DNA from 3 places in the Neobacillus sp. SAB-20_R2A genome. Region 2 is predicted to be linked to each of the others. Evidence: riboswitches for the same ligand, from Rfam matches in the RefSeq annotation. Region 2 holds a riboswitch; each other region holds the start of a gene.

Region 1 (8,132 bases), 2.8 Mb from region 2:
AGATCGATTAATTTTTTTATATTCTCCGGAAGTTCACGGTTGCTCTTTAACTCATTTTTCAAAGCCCGTAACTGAGCATCATCAGGTAAATAGCCATGCCAGAGCAGGTGGGCAACTTCTTCAAAAGAGTAATTTTGAGTTAGCCTTCCGATTTCATATCCCCGGTAAATAAGCTCTCCCTTTTCACCATCAATATGACTGATCAATGTTTCGGCGGCGACAATTCCTTTTAAACCCTTCTGAATCATACAAAATCTCTCCTTCCTTTATTTGTTAATAGTTTATATAATAAATTTGATTAATGAAATTAAATAATTTTAAACGAATTGATTAATTTCTTTAATAAGGAGGAGAATATGGAATTCCAATGGCTTAACACGTTTATTACGGCAGCTGATTGTGGGAATTTCCGCAGAACGGCGGAAATCCTTTATATTTCACAGCCATCTGTAACGGTTCATATAAAACAATTGGAACAAGAGCTCGGTATTCAATTATTTGATCGGGATGGAAAAAAAGTAAAACTAACTGAAGCGGGGAGGAGATATTTGGTTCATGCAAAAAAACTGATTGAGGTTTATCAGGGGGGACTCGAGGACATTCACTCATTTAGTCAAGGCTACACAACGAAATTTTCCATTGCCATATCACCTCTAATCGCAGATACTATCCTGCCATATGTTTTAAAAAGCTATACAAACAAGCATCCTGAGGTAGAGATTTCGGTTAAAATTATCGAATCCGTTGGTATCGAGGATGCGGTATTTAGGGAGGAAGTTGATATCGGGCTGTCCTGTTTACACAGCCTTCATCCTGAATTGATTAGTGAGCTTTTATATAGGGATAGGGTTATGCTAGTTGCGCCCCACGATGGGAGAGATTCCGAAACAGCACCTCCGTTAGACGAAGAAGAGGTTTTAACATCGAACTATTTGTTAACCCATAATCACCCAGGTTACTGGGATGGTCTTTGCTATGCAATCAAAACCAAATATCCAAAAGTAAGAATGATGAAAGTATCACAGGTACACATTACAAAAAGATTCATCGTTGAAGGGCTGGGTGTCTCTTTCCTTCCGACATCAACGGTCAGAAGAGAGCTGCTAGAAGGGAGGCTCTTAGAAGTAGACTGCCAAACCATCCACCTGCCCGAAGCAAACACCTACGCCATCATGAAATACGACCACTCCAAACAAAAAGAATTTCTCGAGTTTATCTCAAACTATCGGATTTAAAAAACAGTGTCCGCCTGAGGCAGACACCGTCCACGAGCGGTGCCTGACACCACCCGTTATTTCAAATTAGTTAAGTATCGGTCTGTCACGATGCTGAGGTGGTGGATTGCATGGCCGGCGATGATGTAGGCGATGGCGCGGGTGGTGACCTCCGTGCCATTGGCGTTGCCGACATTTGTCCAGGCAGACTCTGGCATGTTCTCGACCAGCGTGATAGTTGCTTTCCTGACTGCAATGAAGTCAGCAAGAATAGATTTTAGTGGCAGCTCGCCCATTTGTGCTCCAGCCACATAATCATTTTCGTCAAACCCTGCCAATGGAGTCTTGTCACCGCGGCCAACTCGAAGCAGGCGGTAGCTCATGATTCTCTCGGTATCTGCCATATGGCCAAGCACTTCCTTGATTCTCCATTTACCAGGTTCATAGCGGAATTGCGAATCTTCCTCTGAAATTCCTTCGTAAACAGAAACCGCTTTTTCAAGGCTTTCCTTAAGAATCTGCAATAAATCTCCTTCAGGAACTAACTGAACATACGGTACATAATAATCTGGGAACTCATTGTTATTAGGACGCTGTAGCATTTAAAAAACCCCTTTCAAAAACTCTGAAAAATTAACTATCTTCATTTTAGAGTTTTTTTGAAATTAATACCATAAAAAAGAGCTGCCGCCTAGGGTGTACCCTTAAAGCAACAGCTCTTGAAATCTTTTATTTAAAGATTTTATCAAAATGAACGCGTTTGTTAATGAAATACATGACTGGGATGCCGACAGCCATTACAACGAATTCCCCAACTGCAGTAGTTAACCATGTAAACAGGAATGGCAGATCGAACGCCAAATGGAGTTCAATCGCAATGAGAAACATCGTAAAGGTGAACACCAACGTATTCACAATCATCCGAGCCCAGATTCCTTTAATAAACCGCGCACTTAAAATCGTAATGACCAAAGCAATCAAAGATTGGCCAACTCCGAAAATGAGGTCATAGGCCTTCATTGGTGAGAAAAATAAATTCGTTAAAAATACCCCTAAAATGATCCCGTAGAGATACTTTTTATTGAAAACGATGAGATGGTTAAACATCTCTGAAACGCGGAATTGCACCTGGGTAAACCCAAATGGCTGAATTAATGCCGAAACGACGATGTACAAAGCTGCGACAATACCGTTTACAACAATCTCCCGCACCTTGCTGTTTGCAGCGCCCGAATTATACTGGGCGTCTAGCATATTTGCTGTTTTTTCCATATTCATTTCTCCTTAGTTTTTTATAGTGGGAGGTTCTCGAACCACTTAAGGTAATATATTAACAAACTATTATATTAATACATAAAAAAATGGCAGTCAATTACAGTTTTTGGGATAATGAGAATATAAACAATATAATTTGCGGAGGAAAACCATGTACGAATATAAATTTGAAAAAATTGAGCTTAGCAAATTAAGCGGAAAACCTAAAGGGGATTATCAGGAACTTATTCATCAGAACGCGAGGAACGGCTGGAGGTTGGTCCAGATTTTTGCGCCGGGAATTGCTGCATATGGGTCTGCGGCTTATTATGAAGCCATATTTGAAAGAAAAGTAGATTAAAGAAATACTAATAATAACTGAACATTATCCATAAAAAGACCCTCGATAAGAATTGCGCCTGGATTAAAAGAATGATAAAATCTAACCAAATAACTTCAAATTTTTAGGATTGTTACTGACTCATCAGGCAAAACCTATGACTAATGTTTTTATTGCATTAGTTTTAGGTTTTTTTATTTTCCTTTTTATCACAAATATTCCACAAATAGGTGATTTATATGAAAATCGCAAAGGTAATCAACAATAACGTTATAAGCGTATTGGATGAACACAATAAAGAATTAGTCATTATGGGCAGAGGGCTCGCGTTTCAAAAGAGACCTGGCGATATTGTCGATGAGAGCAAAATCGAAAAAGTCTTCAAACTCGAAAACAAAGATGTTTCCGATAGATTTAAAACGCTATTGTACGATATTCCGCTAGAATATATGGCTGTTTCTGAAGAAATCATCAACTATGCAAAAGAAAAACTAGGGAAAAATCTGAATGATAGCATTTATGTCTCCTTAACCGACCATATACATTTTGCGATTGAACGGCATCAGAAGGGCATTAATATTTCAAATGCTCTGTTGTGGGAGATTAAAAAGATTTATCAAGACGAATTCTCTATAGGGCGGGAAGCGTTAAAAATGATTCAAACCAAACTTGGTATTTCGCTTCCGGAAGATGAAGCGGGCTTTATTGCGATGCATATCGTAAATGCGGAATTAAACGATGAGATGCCAAACCTAGTCAATATAACCAAACTCATTCAGGATATTTTAAACATCGTCAAGTATCATTTTAAAATCGAACTTGATGAGGAATCCTTAAATTATTTCAGGTTTCTTACCCATCTTAAGTTTTTTGCACAGCGCCTTTTCAACGGTTCCCATTTAGATAGCGAGGATGATTTTCTTTATAACTTAGTGAGAGAAAAACATAAAGAAGCATTTGCCTGTGCGCAAAAAATTAAAGATTATATTGAAAAAGCCCATCAACATGAGATCACAAAGGAAGAAATGGGCTACCTCTCCATTCATATTCAGCGCGTGGTGAACCGAAACTAGTAAAATTTTTTTAAAAAGATAGCGTTGACACCTTTTGAAAGCGCATGCTATTATGTGAGTACAAATTAATATTAATTTATTAGGATTGTTACTGATTATGCAGGCAAAACCTAAATTGCAAACTAGGCCTTATGCTTTGGTGCGCAGTTTAGGTTTTTTTATTTTCATAAAAGGCGGTCTTCACCTGGTCCGGACAGGAAGCACCGCTTAAAGCAAATCAAAAAGTAAATATTTAGAACAGGATTGTTACTGGTCATGCAGGCAAAACCTAAGTCATAAAGAATGTATCAGGGACGCTATGTCTCCGGCTTCTTAATGGCTTAGGTATTTTTTTTACCAAAATACTAGAGGTGATGAAGATGTCGAAAAACGAAAGATTAGCTAAAGAAATTCTCCAGCTAGTTGGCGGTGAAGAGAATGTCAACTCACTTGTCCACTGTGCAACTAGGCTTCGTTTCGGACTAAAGGATAAATCAAAAGTCAATAAAGCAAAGTTAGAAAAAACGGACGGCGTCATTACTGTTAAAGAAAGCGGCGGGCAGTTCCAAGTGGTAGTAGGAAACAATGTTCCGGAAGTGTATGCGGAGATCGGAAAAATCTCAAACATCACAAAGGATTCAAAAATCTCTTCCGCTAAAGATAGTGGAGAAAAAGGAAATTTCTTAGGTAAAGCCGTAGATGTTGTATCCAGTATTTTTGCACCGCTTCTTGGTCTTATGGCAGGGGCCGGTATCCTTAAAGGATTATTGTTAATTGCTGTGAATTTTGGCTGGATAGTCAATACGGATACAACTTATACGATTTTATACGCGGCAGCAGATGCGATGTTCTACTTCTTGCCAGTATTGTTAGCCATTACAACCGCACGTAAATTTGGCGGAAATATCTTTGTCGCCGTTACGATTGCAGGTGCATTGCTCTATCCGTCGATTGTGGCGCTTAAAGCGACTCCACCTGAAGGCGGAATCCATTTCTTTGGGATTCCAGTTACGATGATGAGCTACTCATCAACAGTTGTTCCAATCATTCTTTCCATCTTTGTCATGAGCAAGCTTGACATTTTCTTTAATAAAAAGATTCACGAAAGCGTTAAAAACTTCGTTACTCCATTATTGTTATTAGTGATTATGCTTCCATTAACATTGTTGGTATTTGGTCCGATCGGTGTAAACGCAGGTAATGCTGTGGCAAAAGCGATGGTTGCTGCATTTGCATTCAACCCAATTTTAGCTGGTGCGATCATGGGTGCAAGCTGGCAGTTACTCGTCATGTTCGGTATCCACTGGGGACTTGTTCCAGTATTCATTAACAATATTGCCGTTCACGGAAGAGATGGTGTAAAGCCGGCCGCAACTGCTTCTGTTTTTGCTCAAACCGGTGCGATGGTCGGGGTTATGTTAAAAACGAAGAACAAAAAATTAAAAACATTAGCAGGTTCTGCTGCGATCACTGGTCTTTTTGGTATTACGGAACCGGGAATTTACGGTGTAACATTACCACTTAAAAAACCATTCATTGCTGGGATCATTGGTGCGGCAATCGGTGGGGGTATCATTGGTTACGCCGGAACAAACGCATTTGCTTCTGGCGCTCCTGGATTATTGACTTTACCAATCTTCTACGGACCAGGCGGCCAAGGGTTTACCGGTCTAATTATCGGTATCGTAGTGGCATTTCTAGTATCTGCAGGTCTTACTTATGTTTTAGGTTTTGAAGATCCTGTTGAAGAAGATGTAACTGCCCCGGACATAGCAACTAGCAGTGAACAAATTGCCAGCCCTATTACAGGCAAAGTAGTTAACTTAACTGATGTATCTGATCCTGTTTTTGCTTCGGAATCAATGGGAAAAGGAATTGCAATTGAACCGTTTGTTGGCCGTGTTGTATCGCCTGTAAATGGTGTAGTAACGGTTGCTTACAAGACAAAGCATGCTATCGGTCTTATTTCCGAGCAGGGTGCAGAAATCTTAATTCATATTGGTATCGATACTGTTCAACTAGATGGAAAATACTTCACATCACATGTTAAACAAGGCGATCAAGTGTCTGTTGGTGATTTACTAGTAGAATTTGATATTGAAAAAATCAAACAAGCAGGCTACGAGGTAACAACACCTGTCATTGTTACGAACTCTAGTATCTATACGGAAGTAACAGCAGCAAGACAAGGGAATATTGGCGAAAAGGAACCAATCTTAATCTTAGATATCCATACTAAAGAAGGTATTGCATAGGTAGTCATATGTACTGCTTCATAGATTAAAAACTTAATAAAATATATGGTTTTAGCTGTAGCTAAAACCATATATTTTTTTGAAAGAGAGGAATAAATCATGAAACACACACAGTTAAAACCATTTCCGAAGGATTTTTTCTGGGGCGCTTCGACCTCAGCATACCAAGTAGAAGGAGCATGGAATGAGGATGGCAAAGGTCCATCTGTCATTGATATTCGTGAGAAATACCCAGAGGGCACCACGGATTATAAGGTCGCAAGTGACCATTATCACCGATATCAAGAGGATGTTAAATTAATGGCAGAGATGGGGTTTAAAGCGTATCGCTTTTCCATTGCCTGGACACGAATAATCCCTAACGGAACAGGTGAAGTGAATCCAAAAGGGCTTGAATTCTACAACAATTTAATCAATGAACTTATTAAATATAAGATAGAGCCCATTGTAACCATGTATCACTTTGATTTGCCCTATGCGCTTCAAGCTCGCGGCGGCTGGTCGAATCGTGAAACAATCGATGCCTTTGTGGAATATGCGAAAGTGCTGTTTGAGAACTATGGTGATCGTGTGAAATATTGGCTGACGATTAACGAACAAAATATGATGATTATGCATGGGAAGGCACTTGGAACTCTGGATCCGAATTTAGAAGATCCTGATCGAGAGCTTTATCAGCAAAACCATCATATGCTAGTGGCGCAAGCAAAAGCTATGGACGTTTGTCACCAAATGCTGCCGCAGGCGTTAATTGGGCCGGCTCCAAATATTTCCTATATTTATCCTGCCAGCTCGAAGCCGGAGGATATATTGGCAGCGCAAAACTTTAATTCGATCCGCAACTGGCTGTACTTAGATGCGGCAGTATATGGACGTTACAATAAGACAGCATGGAGCTTCTTAGAAGAAAAAGGCTACGTTCCAACCATTGTCGAAGGTGATATGGAAATCTTAAAAAATGCCAAGCCTGACTTTATTGCGTTCAACTACTACACGTCTAAAACAGTAGAAGCAAGCAATGGGGAAGGTAATGATAAAAATAACACTGGCGACCAGGAAATTGTCATTGGTGAAGCAGGTGTTTATAAGGGGCACAACAACCCGAACCTGCCGAAAAACGAATTCGGCTGGGAAATTGACCCGGTTGGCTTCCGCACAACCCTGAGGGAAGTGTATGACCGCTACCAGTTGCCAATCATCATTACCGAAAACGGTCTTGGTGCTTTTGATAAGATAGAAGAAGACGGCAGCGTTCGGGACCCATACCGGATTGATTATTTGAAAAAGCACCTTGAACAAATGCAGCTTGCGATTACCGACGGAGTAGAAGTGTTTGGCTACTGCCCTTGGTCGGCGATTGACTTAATTTCCACACACCAGGGGGCGAAGAAACGTTACGGGTTTATTTTTGTTGAGCGTGAGGAATTTGACTTAAAAGAATTACGCCGTATCCCTAAACAAAGCTTCTACTGGTATAAGGAAGTCATTGCAAACAACGGAGAGAATTTGTAATAAGCTGATAGGGCTGACGAGGAAACCTTATGTCAGCCCTTTGCTTATATTTCCCTCATACGGACATCTTTCAGGAAAAAAAAAGAATAATAAAAGAAGTACATAATTGATATTTAAAGTAGAGGATGATTTTGGAATGGAACGTAATCAACAAAGATTCCCCGAAGGATTTCTATGGGGCGGCGCAACTGCTGCCAATCAAATAGAAGGCGGATTTCGCAAAGGCAATAAAGGTTTGAATATCTCAGATGTTCTACCTGGAGGGAAAGAGCGCCTGAAAATATTGATGTCGCCTGGCTTTAACTTTGAAATTGATCATGAGAAGTATAGGTACCCAAACCATGAAGCGATTGATTTTTATCATCGTTACAAGGAGGATATCGCCTTGTTTGCGGAAATGGGCTTTAAGGTATTTCGAATGTCGATTGCGTGGACGAGAATTTTTCCAAATGGTGATGAGTTAGAACCGAATGAAGCGGGTTTGGCTTTTTATGACCGGGTCTTT
Region 2 (8,132 bases):
AATGAAAAGGTATCAGATTATTGAAGAATTGGAGTTTCGCTTTACCTAGGGGCTGTTTTCGTCTTCAACCAATCCTTTTTGGAGTGTATCTTTACACTCTATCGGCGAATTTTGAGATTCTATCGGCGAATTCTATGTGTTTATCGGCGAATCTTCGAGTTCTATCGGCGAGTTTGCAGGTTCTATCAGCGAATCGCTAACTATCCCACAAAAACAACCACACGGGCACAGCCCCATGTGGTTGTTTTTCCTCACTGCAGCTGTTTCAAATATTGCTCCTTCAGCGCAGATTTTTGGATTTTGCCCGCTGGTGTCTGCGGGAGCTGGCTGACAAACACAACCTGCCTCGGCACCTTGTAATCGGCTAAATGCTGCTGACAAAATGATTTGACTTCTTCCTCGGTCATGGCCGCCCCCTCTTTTGGGATAATGTAATAACGACCCACTTCACCAAGGAATGAATCGGGCACGCCAATTCCGGCAGCAAAACCTATTTTCGGATGCGCCATCAGGATATTTTCCACCTCGACAGGATAGACATTATAGCCGCCCTGAATGTACATTTCCTTTTTCCGCCCTTTTAAAATCACATACCCTTCATGATCCAAATACCCCATGTCACCGGTATAAAGCCAGCCATCCTTAGAAAATGCCAGCCTTGTTTCTTCTTCCAGTTCAAAATACCCCTTCGCCCGGCAGTTTCCCTTTACCGCTACTTCTCCGACTTCGCCGCTTGCAAGCTCCTTTTGTTCCGCATCGACAATCTTCAAGCTAAAATCGCCAATTGGAACGCCGATACTTTGCTGCACTTTTTCAAGAGAGTCCGTTAACCTAGTCATGATGCAGGCACCGGATGTTTCACTTAGGCCATATAAATTGATGATTTTGGCGTTTGGAAATTTCGTTTCGATCATTTCACATTGGGTAGGGTCGACATTGGATCCGCCAGCTATACACACCTTAACGGAACTAAGGTCATACTGGTTAATATTTTTATGGTTTAATAGCATGTGATACATCGTAGGCACTCCGCCAAAGACGGTTGGCTTGACCTGATGTATGACTTGCAGGACCTTTTCCGGAATAAACTCAGGTACTAGGACAATACTGCCAAAGCTTACTAATAAGGCATGAACCGCACAGGTAATGCCTCCGACATGGTTTAACGGTAAACTCCCTACTGTGCAATCCCCCACTCCAAGCGACAAATGGTCTGCCTGGGCTTTGGCCGACGCCAGAATACTGCGGTTGGTGATCATCGTCCCCTTTGGCTTTCCGGTGGTACCGGATGTATAGATGACAACGGCCGTATCCTCTTCCAACACCGCTTGCTTTGCGGACTCAAGCCTTCCCCGCTCAAGCGGCCGAGCCAACAACTCTTCAAAGGATAGACTTCCTTCGAACCCATAGCCTATGAAAATATATTTTTCCAGTGTTGGAACCTTATCTTGAAATTTCTCGAAAAATTGGACAAAATTAAAGCCCTGATGGCCAGAAATGGAAACAATCCCTTTTGCTTTTGAATTGTTCAGCATATACTCAAGCTCTGAATCTCGGTAACGGACATTCAGGGTCACCACACCGACTCCGATTTTGGCAGCAGCGAAATACGTAAACAGCCATTCCAGTTGGTTTAACGCCAAAATGGCCATTTTGTCGCCTCTCTCAAATCCCTCCTGGAGAAGGGCAGACGCCAATACATCGGTGACGTCATCCAGTTCCTTATAAGTAATCCGTTGGTCTTCATAAATTAAAAATGGCTTATTCGGGAACCGATCAACGGCATTCGCCAATACTTTATGAACTATCCAGTCCTGCAAAAACATCCCCCCTTTTAAACTACTGGATTATTAGAATATAGATTTTTAAATTGCTCCCGCAACACATTCTTTTGGATTTTTCCGGTCGTTGTCTGCGGAAGCTCGGTTACTATTAACACCTCTTTTGGGACTTGGAAGGTCCCTAGATGTTCTTTGCAATGTTTAAGGATTTCCTCTTTCGTCGCTACCTCCCCAGGTTTTAACACAACAAATGCCGTAACTGCCTCAATCCAGCGTTCATGCGGCAAACCGACTGCTACCGCATTTAATACTTTTGGATAAGACAATAGCGCTTGTTCTACCTGAATAGATGCTACATTTTCCCCGCCAGTCTTAATCATGTCCTTCTTCCTGTCCACAAAAACTAGCAGCCCATCCTCGTCAAAGTACCCTAAGTCCCCGGTATGATGCCAGCCGAACTGCCGTGACCGCTTCGTTTCTTCCGGATTATTAAGATAACCGGCCATAACATTTGGACCGCGGTGAACGATTTCACCCACTTCATTTTTTCCTAGCAGGTTTCCATTGTCGTCCATTATCGCGATGTCCGTAATCAAGGATGCTGTCCCCCAATATGGACCTGATTTTCGCAGTTGGTCCTCAGGTTTAAATACACAGGTAGCCGGATACATTTCGGTCTGTCCCGACCCTAATGCAAACTCACATCCTAGTTCACTGATTCCTTTTTCCAGCGTATTGCGGTCCATAGGGGCCATGGCGTAGAGGCAATAGCGCAGGCTTGATAGGTTATATTTTTTAAAAGAAGGATGGTAGAGAAATGCCCGGTACATCATCGGCAGGCCAAACATCCAGGTGATCTTTTCCTTCTCGACTGTTTTCATAAAGGACTCCGGTTCTAAGCCTTGGATTACCACAACTGTTGCGCCTAAGTGGAAAAAGGACGAGACAAGCGTGTGCTGAGCACAATGGAACACGGGCATCATCATCGTCGCAATATCGTCCTTCGCCATCCCCGCTTCAATAATATTGGCCAGACTGGCAATAAACACAGCTTGATGGTTAATGAGGACTCCTTTCGGTGAGCCAGTCGTTCCACTAGTAAACATGATTTGGGCCAGGTCACGGTCCCCAATCTCCACTTCCGGTTCTTCCGTATGGTCGGAATTTAAGGCATGCTCAAATTTTTCAGCCTCAGTGGCACCCTTTCCAATAATGAGCAATTCCGGACACATGCTTGAAAATTCTTCTTTTTTGTCCTGTAAAAATCCCTCGTCACAGATAAGGACTTTTGCGCGGACCTCTGCAAGAATATACGACTTTTCGTTAAAGGATACCCCTGGATTAATCGGAACCCACACCAAACCCGCCTTTGCGATTCCAAAAATGGCAACCAGAAACTGCCAACTATTTCCGCAAATAGTGGCAACCGAATCTCCTTTTTCTAACCCGAGGTCCAACAGGTAGTTCGCAAAGCGGTTGCAATCTTCATTAAACTCTTGATAGGAAATCCTTTTATCCCCTGAAATGATGGCCGTTTTGGCTGGATTTTTGGCTGCCGTCCTGCGCACAATATCGCCGATGGCCACTCGATTTAAGATGGTGATTTCACTCATGAGCTTCCCCCCGTTTTTCAAATTACTCCTTAATACATGAAATCGCTTCCATTTTTACTTACGTTAAAAAATCTTCATTCCGATTAACAAAGGTTAATTTCTTTATCCGATTGCCTTCCAATCTTACATGTTCAGAATCCTCCTTAACTATGGTTTCAATACCTACTTTAAGAAATGCAAGAATTGTACCAGTTATTACAAATGGTGCACATACTTTCTGACGCCATATATATACAGTTTTCTCCTTGAACAAATGTTATAAAAAAAACACAGTTGTATAGTTTTATAAACAGTTTGATTGTGATGGTAAAAAACAAATAAAAAGCGATGCCGCCATGGACATCGCCTGTTTTTCCACCTAAACTCCTCTTTTATTTCCCCACAAAAAAGTATGCAATTGCGGAAGAACCTTCACATTATTCATTTCGGAGTCCTGCATGACCTTGTCTATCAGTCTTTCATATTTATTAATAAGATGCAGAAGCAGCTCCTGATTATCCATTGTTGACAGATGATCATTACCAACCTGTACAAAGAAGGGAACATCCGGATAACGGAAATGGACTGCTCTGGCATATTCATAATCAAGATCATCAAATACCACAATCTTTAAGCTGAATTGTTGCGCTAAATCATTTTGTGTAAGTTTCCCAATGATTTCATCTAAAATTTCAAAATCCGTCTCCATTTTTGAGCTTGGCGGCTTGGGGGAAATGGTTAATTCATCAATCTCATAAAACCACTCCTGCCACCTGCTCCCTTGGGTTTCGAGACCAATTTTTATTTGATTATCTTTTAGGATCTTAATGAATTCATCGAGATTTTTCAATAACGCAGGATTACCGCCTGAGATCGTGACAAAGGAGAAATTCTTACCGCCGATTCGCTTCATCTCTTCCCAAATTTCCTCTGCTTCCATCATGCGAATATCATTTTTACCGGTGCCATCCCAGGTAAAGGCGGAGTCGCACCAGCTGCAGGAATAATCACAGCCAGCAGTTCTTACAAACATCGTTTTCTGGCCGATGACCATCCCTTCCCCTTGGATGGTAGGTCCGAAAATTTCCATTACGGGTATTTTACTCAACTTCCATCCACTCCCGTCTAGCTTCCGCATAGCTTGTCGGTGTCTCAAACAACCGGACAAATTCCACTCTTGCGCCGCTATACTGATTCTTCCGCTCTTCTTTCGTAAGCGCCTCAGCCATCTTTTCATAAATCCAGACCACCATGTTTTCAGCCGTGGTATTCATTGGCGGTAAGGTTTCATTTAAATAGCGATGATCCAGATGAATTTCAATTTCATTTTTCCAAATGTCTTTAATGTCCCCGAAATCCATCATCAAGCCACGGTCATCAACGTAGCCGCTGATTCCAAAAATGACTTTATACGTATGGCCATGAAGGTTTTTGCATTTGCCTTCATAGCAATGCAAATGATGGGCAGCATCAAAGGTGAATTCTTTGCTCACAAGAACACGTTTCTGATGGTATTTCAATTGACTGCGGTTGATATCTTCATCTATTTTTTGGAGTTTATCGACAATCCGAAAGCCATACATTGCGTTACAACTCCTCTCGTGTGCTTAAATATTGATCAAGGCCGCGTTTTCTTAGTTTACAAGCCGGGCATTCACCGCAGCCATCCGCAATGATCCCGTTATAGCAGGTTAAGGTTTTTTCCCTAACAAAATCCAAGGCATTCAGATTATCTGCCATTTGCCAGGTTTCAGCTTTGTCCAGCCACATTAATGGGGTATGAATAACAAATTCCTTGTCCATCGACAGGTTCAATGTGACATTTAAGGATTTTATAAAAACATCACGGCAATCAGGATAACCGCTAAAATCCGTTTCACAAACACCGGTAACAATGTGCTTAGCCTCAACCTGGCTTGCCAGTACCCCTGCAAAAGAGATGAATAACAGGTTCCGTCCAGGTACAAAAGTGGAAGGCAATTCACCATTTTCTCCATCCTTCACCTCAATGTCCTTACGTGTTAAGGCGTTTGGTGCCAGTTGGTTTAACAATGACATATCTAAAATATGATGCTCTATTCCAAGTTCATTCGCGATATTTTGGGCACACTCAATTTCAAGTTTGTGCCTTTGATTATAGTTAAACGTAACCGCCACTACTTCTTCAAATTGTTCCAATGCCCAAAACAAACAGGTGGTGCTATCCTGTCCGCCGCTAAAAACTACAACTGCTTTATCTTTCTTCATCATAAATTCTCCTTTAAATAGAAAAACAGGACTACTAAAGAAAGCAGTCCTGTTTTCCTTAGTTTTTTAAAGAGGGTAGCTAGAACCTCTACCGCAGGGTGCGGATTTTTTATATGACTATTCGATTATAAACCATTTCTATCAATTTTCAATCTATCTTTCGAGATTTTTTCGGTTTTGTACCCTTTTCAAAAAAAATTCACTCTGACCTTACAATTTTGTTTGTACTGACTGCAACTTCCGCTCCATTGAATGTTCCTTGTCACGGCGATCATCAATTCGTAGATTGGTGCAGACTCTTTGCAAGCCTTTCTGGAATGGGACCTCGTGAATTTCTTGAACAATTTCTAAGAGTAATTTTAAATCCCCTTCAATCAATGTGCTCATCGGGGTTAGTTGATACTTTACTCTGTCCTCATATCGCTGAAGAACTTTATGTATTTCCGCCACATACTCGCTGACACTTGTTGTGCCTGTCCCTACAGGGATAACCGTTATATCAATGATAGCCATCGCTTCATCCTCCTAATTCTTTATATAAAAAGAATATCATATGAAATGGTAAGGACAAAAATTCGCAGACTTAGTTAGCAAATTATCTTTTCATTTGAATCTGTTTAATATGGGCCTGTTTAACGTTAGAATCTGCCAGAGAAAATTTATGTAAAATAGTGTACATCCGGTCGATTTCTATTTGTGTCATTATATTCCTTGTATTGGTAATTTCTTTTTTTATTGATGAAAGCATGGCATTTCTTTTTAAAACCTTTACGTTTTGGGAAGTAACATTTATTTTCTTAAGTGTGCAACGCTCACTAAAAACGATATACGATTTAATAAGGTATTCATCCCCTCTTCCCAATGTGGACTTCAATGCAGTTATGTGTGCTTTATTCTGCCAGACCGGATTAAAGAATTTCTCTTTTTGTTTGTTCGGAAAAACCTGCATCCAATTTTTACTTTTTTCATCGCCAAAAATCCAGCCGCTGTAGTTTTTGGATTCAAAGACATAAAGACCTGTTTCGTGGAGCATGATTAAATCTACTTCTGTGGTTGTTCCATCATATTTTGGTAAATAAAGATTGGTTAAGAGCCTTTTAGGTCCCTTTAATTTTTCTAGTTCCGCAAAAGTTAAAAATTCTCCGTAATTTCCCTTATCAAATAATGTTTTCAAGAAAGTATTCCCACTTGCTTGTTGATAGCTTGAGTTTTTAAATTTTAGGTATTTGGGCACAAAAAATAAGAGTACCAATAACAAAAATAGAATAATAAGACTCATTTCCTTTTTCCTTCTTTCTAAATATCATTACAAGACTATGATACTAAATTTTTGACGAAAAGGGACAATTTACCTATTTTTATCAGAAGGAATTTTTAAAAATTATTATCTTATCAATTCTTCATTTTTATATTATTCTAAAAATAAAACCTCTGGAGGAAATCAGAATGAATACCTATTTTATAGCCGGTCACGCCAAGCTGCCAACCGGTATGGCTGCCAGAAGCATTTATGAAACGCTGACGATTACGGCTGAGATTGATAAGCATTATGGAGTGATCGTGGATGCATCCTGTACGCTGGCTACGGAACATGGTCGTGATTATATTTCTAGGCTGTTGAAGGGGTATAGTTTACGTCATGGAATTGACAAGCCACTCGAAGACTTAAAGAATGGCTATTTAGGAAAAGCCAATCACGCCCTGATTGCAGCGCTGAAGGATTTGTACAAGCAATATGAGACTATGAAACAATGACTATTTCGACGATATCCATGGCGAGTATTTTGGGATGACCATTGCCAATTGGAGTTAAGGGGGTGGCCTTATACCTTTTTATAGGGCCATTTTTTATTTTTTCCCCCTCTGTGCTGATCTTATGACCATTTCATAGGACACTTCCTCTCATCTTTCACTGCCGTTCTGGTCTTATAACCCTTTCATAAGACACTTCCGATTACCTTTTTCCTCCAATTTGGTCTTATAACCCTTCCATAAGACCACTTCCTCCCATCTTTAACTGCCCTTCTGGTCTTATAACTCTTTCATAAGACCATTTCCGCTCACCTTTTCCTTCCAATCTGGTCTTATAACTCTTTTATAAGACCACTTCCTCCCATCTTTAACTGCTATTCTGGTCTTATGGCCCTTTCATATGACACTTCCTCTCATCTTTCACTGCCGTTCTGGTCTTATAACCCTTTCATAAGACCATTTTCCATGAATTTTCAACAACTTTGGTCTAATAACTAACCATCCCTCCATCAACAAAACCATAAAAGGAGCGAATGGTTAAAACCAATCCGCTCCCCCAATAAAAAACCTAAACCGTAACTTTCTCACTCTCAAACGGCCAGGCCGGCAGCATGTTGCTCAGCGCCTTATCCTCACGATACCCTAGCACATATTCCGCCTGCATAACCGTATGAATTTCCCGCGTTCCTTCGTAAATGACCGGCGCCTTGGAGTTCCGCAAAAAGCGCTCTACAGGGTATTCACTTGAATAACCGTAGGC
Region 3 (8,132 bases), 2.1 Mb from region 2:
ACGTATACAAAAAGTAAACACGTTTACAGATTGTAAACAATAGTAGATTATTACAAATATTTCAGAGAAACTAAAAAAGGGGACCCATTTTTAGGGACCCTAAAATCTATTTCCTTTCGTTTTTACCTGCATTATCGAATCGCTCTCAATCCGGTTACAAAGTGCGATAGGGTGGTTCTTAAATTTCCGTTACAGCAAAGCTTCACTACATAGTTTTACTATACTCTGCCTTCCGAAGCCTTAATGCAGACCAATCATAGTCGATAGTGATCTGAAGGACAGGTTCATAGTCTTAATCAACCTGTAAATACACCCCCATGTCGTGGCTGCAAATCTGAACTTTTATAGGTCTTAGAAGGCTTTTTCGGATAGCATAGCCAGTAAAGCCCGGCTGGTTTTACGAACCGTTCAGCACTATATTTGCTAGAGGCACTAATACTTTATACTTGTCCTAATTACCGGCACAAAATCATTGCCAAACATTTTCGCACGTGGTAGACCTCAACTTCAAATGTTTCAATAACCTCATCGTAGAATTGATGTGTTGATAATTAACACTGGCGAACGCTGGTTACAATTTTTTAAGAACTGACATTCAACTTCCCATCAAATTGACACGGGCCGGAGTAAACGCAGATGAAAATGTATACGGCAATGTTTACGAAAATTACAAAGCTGTATACATGGCTAGGCGTCAGGATGTAAACAACTTTGTATACGTGTAAACGGATTTGTAAACAAAATGTATACGAAAAGTAAACGTGTTTACGCATTGTATACATGGGGTTGTTTATTACAAAATTCCAGGTGAAACTAAAAAGAAGATACTCAAACTTGAGTACCTAATCCATTTCTTAGCTTTTCAATATATATGGGAATGAAAGAGTGTGTTCGACTTATTTGCCTAATCTTCCGTCCGCTCTTTTCCTTTTTCCGTAACAGCAAAACTTCGCTTCATGGTTTTAATATTCTCGGCCTTCCGAAACCTTAAGGCTGACCAATCGTCGTCAATGGCAATCTGCCGGACAGGTTCGTAACCTTCATCTGCCAATAAATACATCACAGTGTCGCGGCTGCAATCAGAACCTTTATAGGTCTTTGAGGACTTTTTCGGATAGCATAGCCAGAAAAGTCCGTCTTCTTTTACGAATTTCTCAGCGCTCTTTGCCAAAGCCCCCAATTCTTCATTGCTTGTCCCAAATACCTGTACGAAATCATAGCGTTCCATTACCGCCTCGCAGTGGACTTCACCTTCAAATGTTCGAATGGCCTCATCGTAGGACTGCGGTGCGTTGACAATGAACACCGGCTGTCCCTGGTCCTTAAACTGCAACTTCTTTAGCACTGACATTGAACTTCCTTCCTTTCCTATACACCTACAAACATTTTAAACTTTTCCTTTGACTTATCATACCTTTCATATAAAAAAGAAGACACTTCATAAAGTGTCTTCTCCTTGCGATTCTTAATTTTGAACAAGCTTATTACTATCATTGAGGAAGTTTTTTGCCATATCGGCATTAACGTAGAGATAGTACCAGTTATTCTCGAAGTTCAACCAGCCAGTGACAAGAGTAGGGTTTTTCTTTAAAAAGTATTTATACCCGGCAATATCCGTCCAGCCGGTATTTTCCGTAACAACAGGATCAAAGTCCTCGAGCTTGCTGATGACGGTGTTATCCATCACGCCATTGGAGTTAATGTAATACCATTTGCCTTTATAATTGATCCAACCGGTCTTCATGCCATCAATTTGGTCAAGATAGTACCATTTTTCTCCGTCCTTCACCCACCCGGTTTTCATCACACCATCGCTAGCAAAGTAATATTTCTTGTCGCCCGCTTCAAGCCAGCCCGTCTTCATGGCTCCGGTATTATCTAAATAATATCTATTTCCACCGTCCTCCAGCCAACCCGTTTTCATCGCGCCGGCAGGGTCAAGGAAATATTTCATTCCGCCATCCTCGATCCAGCCGGTTTTCATTGCCCCGGCAGCATCAAAATAATACTTATTGCCACCGTCTTCCAACCACCCCGTTTTCGCTGCACCGTCTTTATCAAGATAGAATTTTTGACCGCCATCTTCCAGCCAGCCGCTCTTCATCACACCATCATTTGAAAAATAATATTTCTTCCCTTTAATCTCTTGCCAGCCTGTTTTCAACACACCGCTGCTATCCAAATAATATTTCTTGCCGCTTTCCGTCAGCCAGCCGGTCTTCATTATTCCGTTTTTATCAAAGAAATATCTTTTGCCGTTTATCGTCTGCCAGCCTGTTTTTACCGCTCCATTTTCATAATAATACTTATTGCCACCTGCTTGCACCCAGCCGTTTTGAATTTGTGGTGCCGGCGTACCTTGATTCTCTCCATTAACCGGTACGGTTACTCCGTATCCATTAGCCATGGCGATAGTATCAAAACTGTCACCGGAATGGGTAATAACCACTTCCGTATAATTTTGAATTCGGTCAAAGAGCCATCGAATTTCCGAGTTATGCATGCGCACACAGCCTGAGCTGACGTACCGGCCGATGGAGCTTTCATTGTTATTCCCATGGATGCCATAGGTGGTTCCATAGGTTCCTCTTGCCTCAAGGCCCATCCAGCGGTCGCCTAGTGGGTTACGAGGGTCCCCTCCGGCAATATGGCCTGTATAATAAGGGCGATTTACAATTTTATTAACAATCCTAAATTTTCCTTCGGGAGTTAAGTCCCTTGACCTCCCTGTCGCCACCTTAAAAGTCCTTACTAATGTGCCTCCATCGTAATATGCTAAGGTATTTGTCTTCTTATTAATAATAATTAACTGAGAAGTGGCAGCCTCTGATTGGCTTGAAAAGAAAAAGAAAGTTAATACAAAAATTAAAACCGCAGACGATAATTTCCTCATATTTCTCTCCCCAATTCTGTTGATGATTATAAAGTACCACGAAAAGGAGGAATATTTTGTCAAATTTTAGCGGTAAATTTGTAAAATTTCTATTTCTCTAACATAAGTGAAAATATTGTAAAGGTTTTTTAATAAAAAAACCTCCCATGGCCTTAGGACCAAAGGAGGGAGGGAATTTCTGAGTATATCTTCTTGTTAGCTGTATCTTATCGGTTATCCACTTTTTCAGGATAAAGGTCATGATTCATCAACCGGAATTGAGCCATTTCTTCATACTTGGTGCCCGGTTTACCGTAGTTGCACCATGGATCAATTGAAATCCCGCCGCGCGGTGTAAATTTCCCCCAAACCTCAATGTACCGTGGATCCAGAAGCTTGATTAAATCATTCATGATGATGTTGACACAGTCTTCATGGAAATCGCCGTGGTTTCGGAAGCTGAACAGATATAATTTCAGCGACTTACTTTCGACGATTTTCTGATCGGGGATATAAGAAATATACATCGTTGCAAAATCCGGCTGTCCCGTCAGCGGGCAAAGGCTTGTAAACTCAGGGCAGTTAAATTTTACAAAAAAGTCGCGGTTTGGATGCAGGTTGTCGACGGCCTCCAAAACTTGCGGCGAATATTCAAATAAGTATTTAGTGCCCTGATTTCCGAGCAGTGTTAAATCCTTTAAACCTTGTTCATCTGTACGTCCAGACATAAAAAAACCTCCTGTAAATGTGCCCCAGCACTTTCACAAGAGAGGTCCTTCACCATTCTAATCAAACTAAGGGGATAAAAGCAGAAAAGCCACATCCTTATGGACATGGCTTTATTGACATGAATCCATAGTTTTTTATAGAGGGTAACAGCTATGAACCTCTCCCGTTCGATACGGGTATTCTATTTTTATATTAATACTATATTGGACAGCGCAGTATTCGTCAAATGGAAAAATTTTTAGCGAGGGTACAAGCATATTGTACCTATCTGTCTATAAATTTTTAACAGTCCAACTGTTCGTTCGACACTTTATTTTATGACCTTGTCCTAAAATCAACTCATAACGTCTCAAACGTTAATTTACCAGATTGCTAGGGGGAATTGGGTTGAAAAAAAGATTAGCGGTTCTATCGGTTTGTTCAGTTCTTTCAATTTCATTGCTTGCCGGAGTGCAGGCAGACAAGCCTAAGGCAGAAGCGGGACAAGAACATTATGTGTTAGCTTATAAAGGAAAGCTTCCGGCAAACTTCTCTGCAAAAATTGAACAGGCTGGCGGAAAAGTGGAACGGGTTGTAGAAGAAATAGGAATCGTTGAAGCTGCCTCCTCTAATCAGGACTTTCTATCAAAAATTTCACAGGATACGAATATTCAATCGGCTGGAAGGGAGCTTGAAGCCTATTTGGAAACAGACCCCGATGACGCTATTCAATTTACCCCGGGTACACCTAATGGGCAGAAGGTAACTCTTGACCCAAATGCTCCAAGCTATTGGGATAAACAATGGGATATGCAGCGCCTAACACATAATGGGGATTCTTATAAATTAAATGATGGAAATCATGATACAGTTGTTGCTGTTATCGATACGGGCATTGATTTCAGCCACCCTGATTTAAAGGATAATGCAGATCTGACAGGCTCTAGAACCTTTGTTCCTGGCACAACAGATGCTTGGGACAAAAATGGCCACGGTACCCACGTTGCTGGTTCGATTGCAGCAAATGGAAAGGTAAAGGGTGTAGGACCCGGGTTAACCGTTCGTGCCTATCGTGTGTTTGGGGCAACAGGTGGAGCGCAGCAATCGTGGATTACCGATGCCATTGTGGCCGCAGCTAATGATGGGGTTGAGGTCATTAACATGTCAATTGGCGGCTGGCGATGGATGGCCCATAACTATGGGGACAAAGGTGACTCTGCTTCAATGGTTGCTTATCACCGCGCAGCACAATATGCCATTCAAAAGGGTGTTACCGTTGTCGTATCAGCGGGAAATGACTCAAAGGATTTAAACAACCTGCATGATATGCAAGCCTATTGGAAGGCAACTTACGGTTTAGACATTAAAGGCCCATCTCGTGTAGCACCTGCGCAAATTCCGGGGGTTATTACAGTCTCATCTTCGAATGAGTGGTCAGATAAAAGCATCGCCTTCTATTCTAACTACGGCAATGCCATTGATGTTGCCGGTCCGGGCGGGGATAATGGTCCTTTATATGATAGCCTGTATCGTCAAGACCCTGCTGGGAATTATCTAGATAAACGTGATTACACGTATCGTACATTATCAACCTATCCTTCTTATCCAGTTGGAGGAGGTAATGCCACAACACAATTCAGTGACGGAAAATGGCATGGATACTCTTATTTACATGGAACTTCCATGGCGGCGCCAAAGGTTGCCGGAGTAGCCGGGGTCATTAAGGCAGCTCATCCAGAATATTCACCAGCACAAGTCGCCGCAGCCATCAGACAAAGCGCCATTGATTTCGGTAAAGTTGGAGTTGACCCGCTTTACGGAGCTGGGGAGGCTAATATTTTCAATTTCTTGTCTAATAATAAATAATTAAAAAGGAGCCTGGTCCCTACCTTTGCTGCGTAAATTTAGCAAAGTGGGAACCAGGCACCTAGTTTTATATTTGCTCTTTTTTTCTAAAATTTTTGTAAAAAAGCAGTATACCTAATCCTATAATTAAAAACCCTAAAAATATTGCATTATACATATTTGTTGCTGTTTTAGGCAAAGACAGACCTGTTGGCAAAACCTTTGATTCCTTTTGCGTCTTTGGTTCTGCAGATTGTTGTTTTGCATTTAAAGTGTCTGCCTCATCTGCAGTAGATGAAGTTGCCGCTGTACTGTTTTCACCTGTATTAGTTGGAGCTGGTGTATTGGAGTTATTACCATCTAACCCAGAAGGATTCGACGGTATTGAACCATTACCATCTGTTTCCGAAGGCAAAGCTGCTACCCGATCCATTGAAAAGTCATACCGCATCATCGTTTGACCGATGTGGATAATGCCATCTTTAACCCAGCTGTCCCCAAGTGTATTATTGGTTTTTAAATCTGTACGGCTGTCAAACGTTACATAGCCGTCTTTTTCGCCAATAATATAATAATCACCATTTGCAAACACCATCCATGCATAGTTTCCAACTTGTTCCGTATTATCCAGCATGTCTGTCGAAAGCTGTGGATTGTTATTTTTATTTGGATGGAAATTCGGCAATTCCGGCAATTGAACAAGGGTATTTGGGATGCGCCCATTTCCTTTGTTTAATGCCGTATCCGCCCAGTATAGCTTCAAATTAACTCCCGGAAGTAGCTGTCCTGTGACAGAATCCTTGATTAATCCAAATGGGTCAATTAACTCATTCTGAATGATCATTTGGCCGTCAGTTCCAACAGTCACTTCAGCTAATTTCCCGGCTAACCGGTCTCCATTCACTACAATATTGAACACTACCTCGTAGGTTTTGCTTAGTTCAAATCCAGTTAATTCATATTTTCCTTCTGAATCAATGGACGCCTGCACATTACCTGTTGGATCATTTAAAACACTTACATTGATCTGGGCATTAGGGAACATTTCCTTTAAAGATTTAATCTGTTTGTTTCTCGTTCCTACAAATAATTGGCCACTAACCTTTGGTTCAGATTTGTATTCTTCACTTTGACCACTTGCCTGAACTTGAGCTTTTTGCGTAAAGATAGAAGTAACTTCTTCACCGTTAATCATGGACACTGCCTGAATGTTAACATAATAATCACCGGCGCGAGGGACAGTAATGCTATAGTTGCCTTGACTATCCGTTGTCACCTCGATTTTGCCGCTTTCAGTCTCAATCCAAACTCGTGCATTGGCAATCGGATTACCTTTGGCATCTAAGACCTGACCTTTAATAATTGGCGGATGAAAATGAATCGTGATGTCATCCTCCGCATAAACCCCTCTTGCAGCATCAGCCACGGAAGCTGTGACTGTTTTTTCAAGCGGCTCGGTTCCTTCTATTTTTGGAGAAAGTAGTGTAACAAGTGCTTGACCTTTATCATCCGTGATTGCCTTAGAGGCTGATAATGTCCCCAATTCTGTTTTGAAGTTGACTTCTACATTTGGGATTGGATTGCCTTCTAAGTCTTTTAACACGGCAGTTAAGACTGCAGTTGAAATTCCATCCCCCACGACGCTGCTTGGGTTTGCTTCTAAAACTAATTGAACGGCACTAAGAACAATAACTTGTCGGGTGTCACTTGCTGCTTTACCAAAAACCTCGGCAGTAAAGTTAAGAATGTCACCTTTTGAAATCATGACCCCATTATTTAATTCAATTGACCAATTTCCAGTATCGTTTGCGGTTGTCGTACCTAGCACATCGTCATCGCGTTTCACAGAAATAACTGCACCGGGCTCCGAAGTACCATTTATTAGCTGATTGCCTGCCCGAACAGTACTTGTCACGTCAGGTGCTGCTGTTTTCGCCTGTTTAACAACAGTGATAACCTAGTCTTGCTTTGTTCCATCTTCAGCTGTCACGGTATACGTCACCGGTGTTGAAAAATTATTCGCAGTTATTCCGCTTACTTGTGAATCCTCGCTAATATTTGCTCCTCGGGCATATTGTGACAACGTAAAAGAAGCCTTTAGCTGTTCCAAACTGGTACCGTTTTTAACCTCTGCCAGTATGGTTTTATCAACGGCATTTATTTGAGCTGGTTTGGTTTCTTCAGCAAAACTGAACGCTGTAATATCAGCTGCGTTACTATAAATTTTGATTGTCCCTTTGGGGGTAGCTACTTGATTATGATTATCTACTCCTATTGGCAACGGCCCAAACGTTCCGTCAAAGACGTACTCACCGCGATTATGGCCATCATAGTTTGGCACGGATACTTCACTCCAGGTAACTGGAATATCTATTGACCCTCCACCTGCCAAATTTACCGCTACCATGTTTCCAAGAGCCTTTTTTGCTTCATCAATCCCTGTCTCAATAGGTACGATTTTCGTGATAGGGGGTACACCTTCTATACTGACTGTCTGAGGAGTCAACACCTCAACGGTCCCTGAAGGTGCGGCTACATCTCTTAAATTATCTATTGTGCTTGACAGTGAGCCAAAAGTTCCTGTAAACACATATTTCCCTGCTGTGGTTCCATCATAAGCAGGCGTCGATTTCGGACTCCAAGTAATTGGAACATCAACTGTTACGCCATTTTCCAGAGTCACTGGAACCGTACTTCCAAGTGCGCT

What was found. A riboswitch is a leader RNA that binds a small molecule or an ion and turns the genes downstream of it on or off. The one in region 2 is predicted to bind preQ1.
Region 1: another riboswitch for preQ1. It lies ahead of V5M37_RS04905 (QueT transporter family protein); the one in region 2 lies ahead of queC (7-cyano-7-deazaguanine synthase QueC).
Region 3: another riboswitch for preQ1. It lies ahead of queF (preQ(1) synthase); the one in region 2 lies ahead of queC (7-cyano-7-deazaguanine synthase QueC).

The regions. Positions count from the first base shown of each region.
Region 1 is NZ_CP145895.1:981,312-989,443, forward strand. Features, by position in the region: gene V5M37_RS04890 (citrate synthase/methylcitrate synthase) at 1-248, opposite strand, end outside; gene V5M37_RS04895 (LysR family transcriptional regulator) at 357-1,235, shown strand; gene V5M37_RS04900 (DinB family protein) at 1,292-1,816, opposite strand; gene V5M37_RS04905 (QueT transporter family protein) at 1,944-2,468, opposite strand; PreQ1 riboswitch class I at 2,493-2,537, opposite strand; gene V5M37_RS04910 (DUF4177 domain-containing protein) at 2,641-2,829, shown strand; gene licT (BglG family transcription antiterminator LicT) at 3,048-3,881, shown strand; gene V5M37_RS04920 (beta-glucoside-specific PTS transporter subunit IIABC) at 4,241-6,115, shown strand; gene V5M37_RS04925 (glycoside hydrolase family 1 protein) at 6,215-7,627, shown strand; gene V5M37_RS04930 (glycoside hydrolase family 1 protein) at 7,764-8,132, shown strand, end outside.
Region 2 is NZ_CP145895.1:3,746,824-3,754,955, forward strand. Features, by position in the region: gene V5M37_RS18140 (sigma 54-interacting transcriptional regulator) at 1-49, shown strand, start outside; gene V5M37_RS18145 (class I adenylate-forming enzyme family protein) at 252-1,820, opposite strand; gene V5M37_RS18150 (AMP-binding protein) at 1,835-3,394, opposite strand; gene queE (7-carboxy-7-deazaguanine synthase QueE) at 3,753-4,481, opposite strand; gene queD (6-carboxytetrahydropterin synthase QueD) at 4,474-4,956, opposite strand; gene queC (7-cyano-7-deazaguanine synthase QueC) at 4,961-5,620, opposite strand; PreQ1 riboswitch class I at 5,673-5,715, opposite strand; gene V5M37_RS18170 (MTH1187 family thiamine-binding protein) at 5,831-6,133, opposite strand; gene V5M37_RS18175 (nuclease-related domain-containing protein) at 6,216-6,794, opposite strand; gene V5M37_RS18180 (DUF3870 domain-containing protein) at 7,067-7,375, shown strand; gene V5M37_RS18185 (acyl-CoA dehydrogenase family protein) at 7,941-8,132, opposite strand, start outside.
Region 3 is NZ_CP145895.1:5,846,766-5,854,897, forward strand. Features, by position in the region: gene V5M37_RS28525 (DUF3052 domain-containing protein) at 905-1,351, opposite strand; gene V5M37_RS28530 (L,D-transpeptidase family protein) at 1,466-2,893, opposite strand; gene queF (preQ(1) synthase) at 3,100-3,600, opposite strand; PreQ1 riboswitch class I at 3,722-3,768, opposite strand; gene V5M37_RS28540 (S8 family serine peptidase) at 3,989-5,446, shown strand; gene V5M37_RS28545 (carboxypeptidase regulatory-like domain-containing protein) at 5,514-7,340, opposite strand; gene V5M37_RS28550 (Ig-like domain-containing protein) at 7,383-8,132, opposite strand, start outside.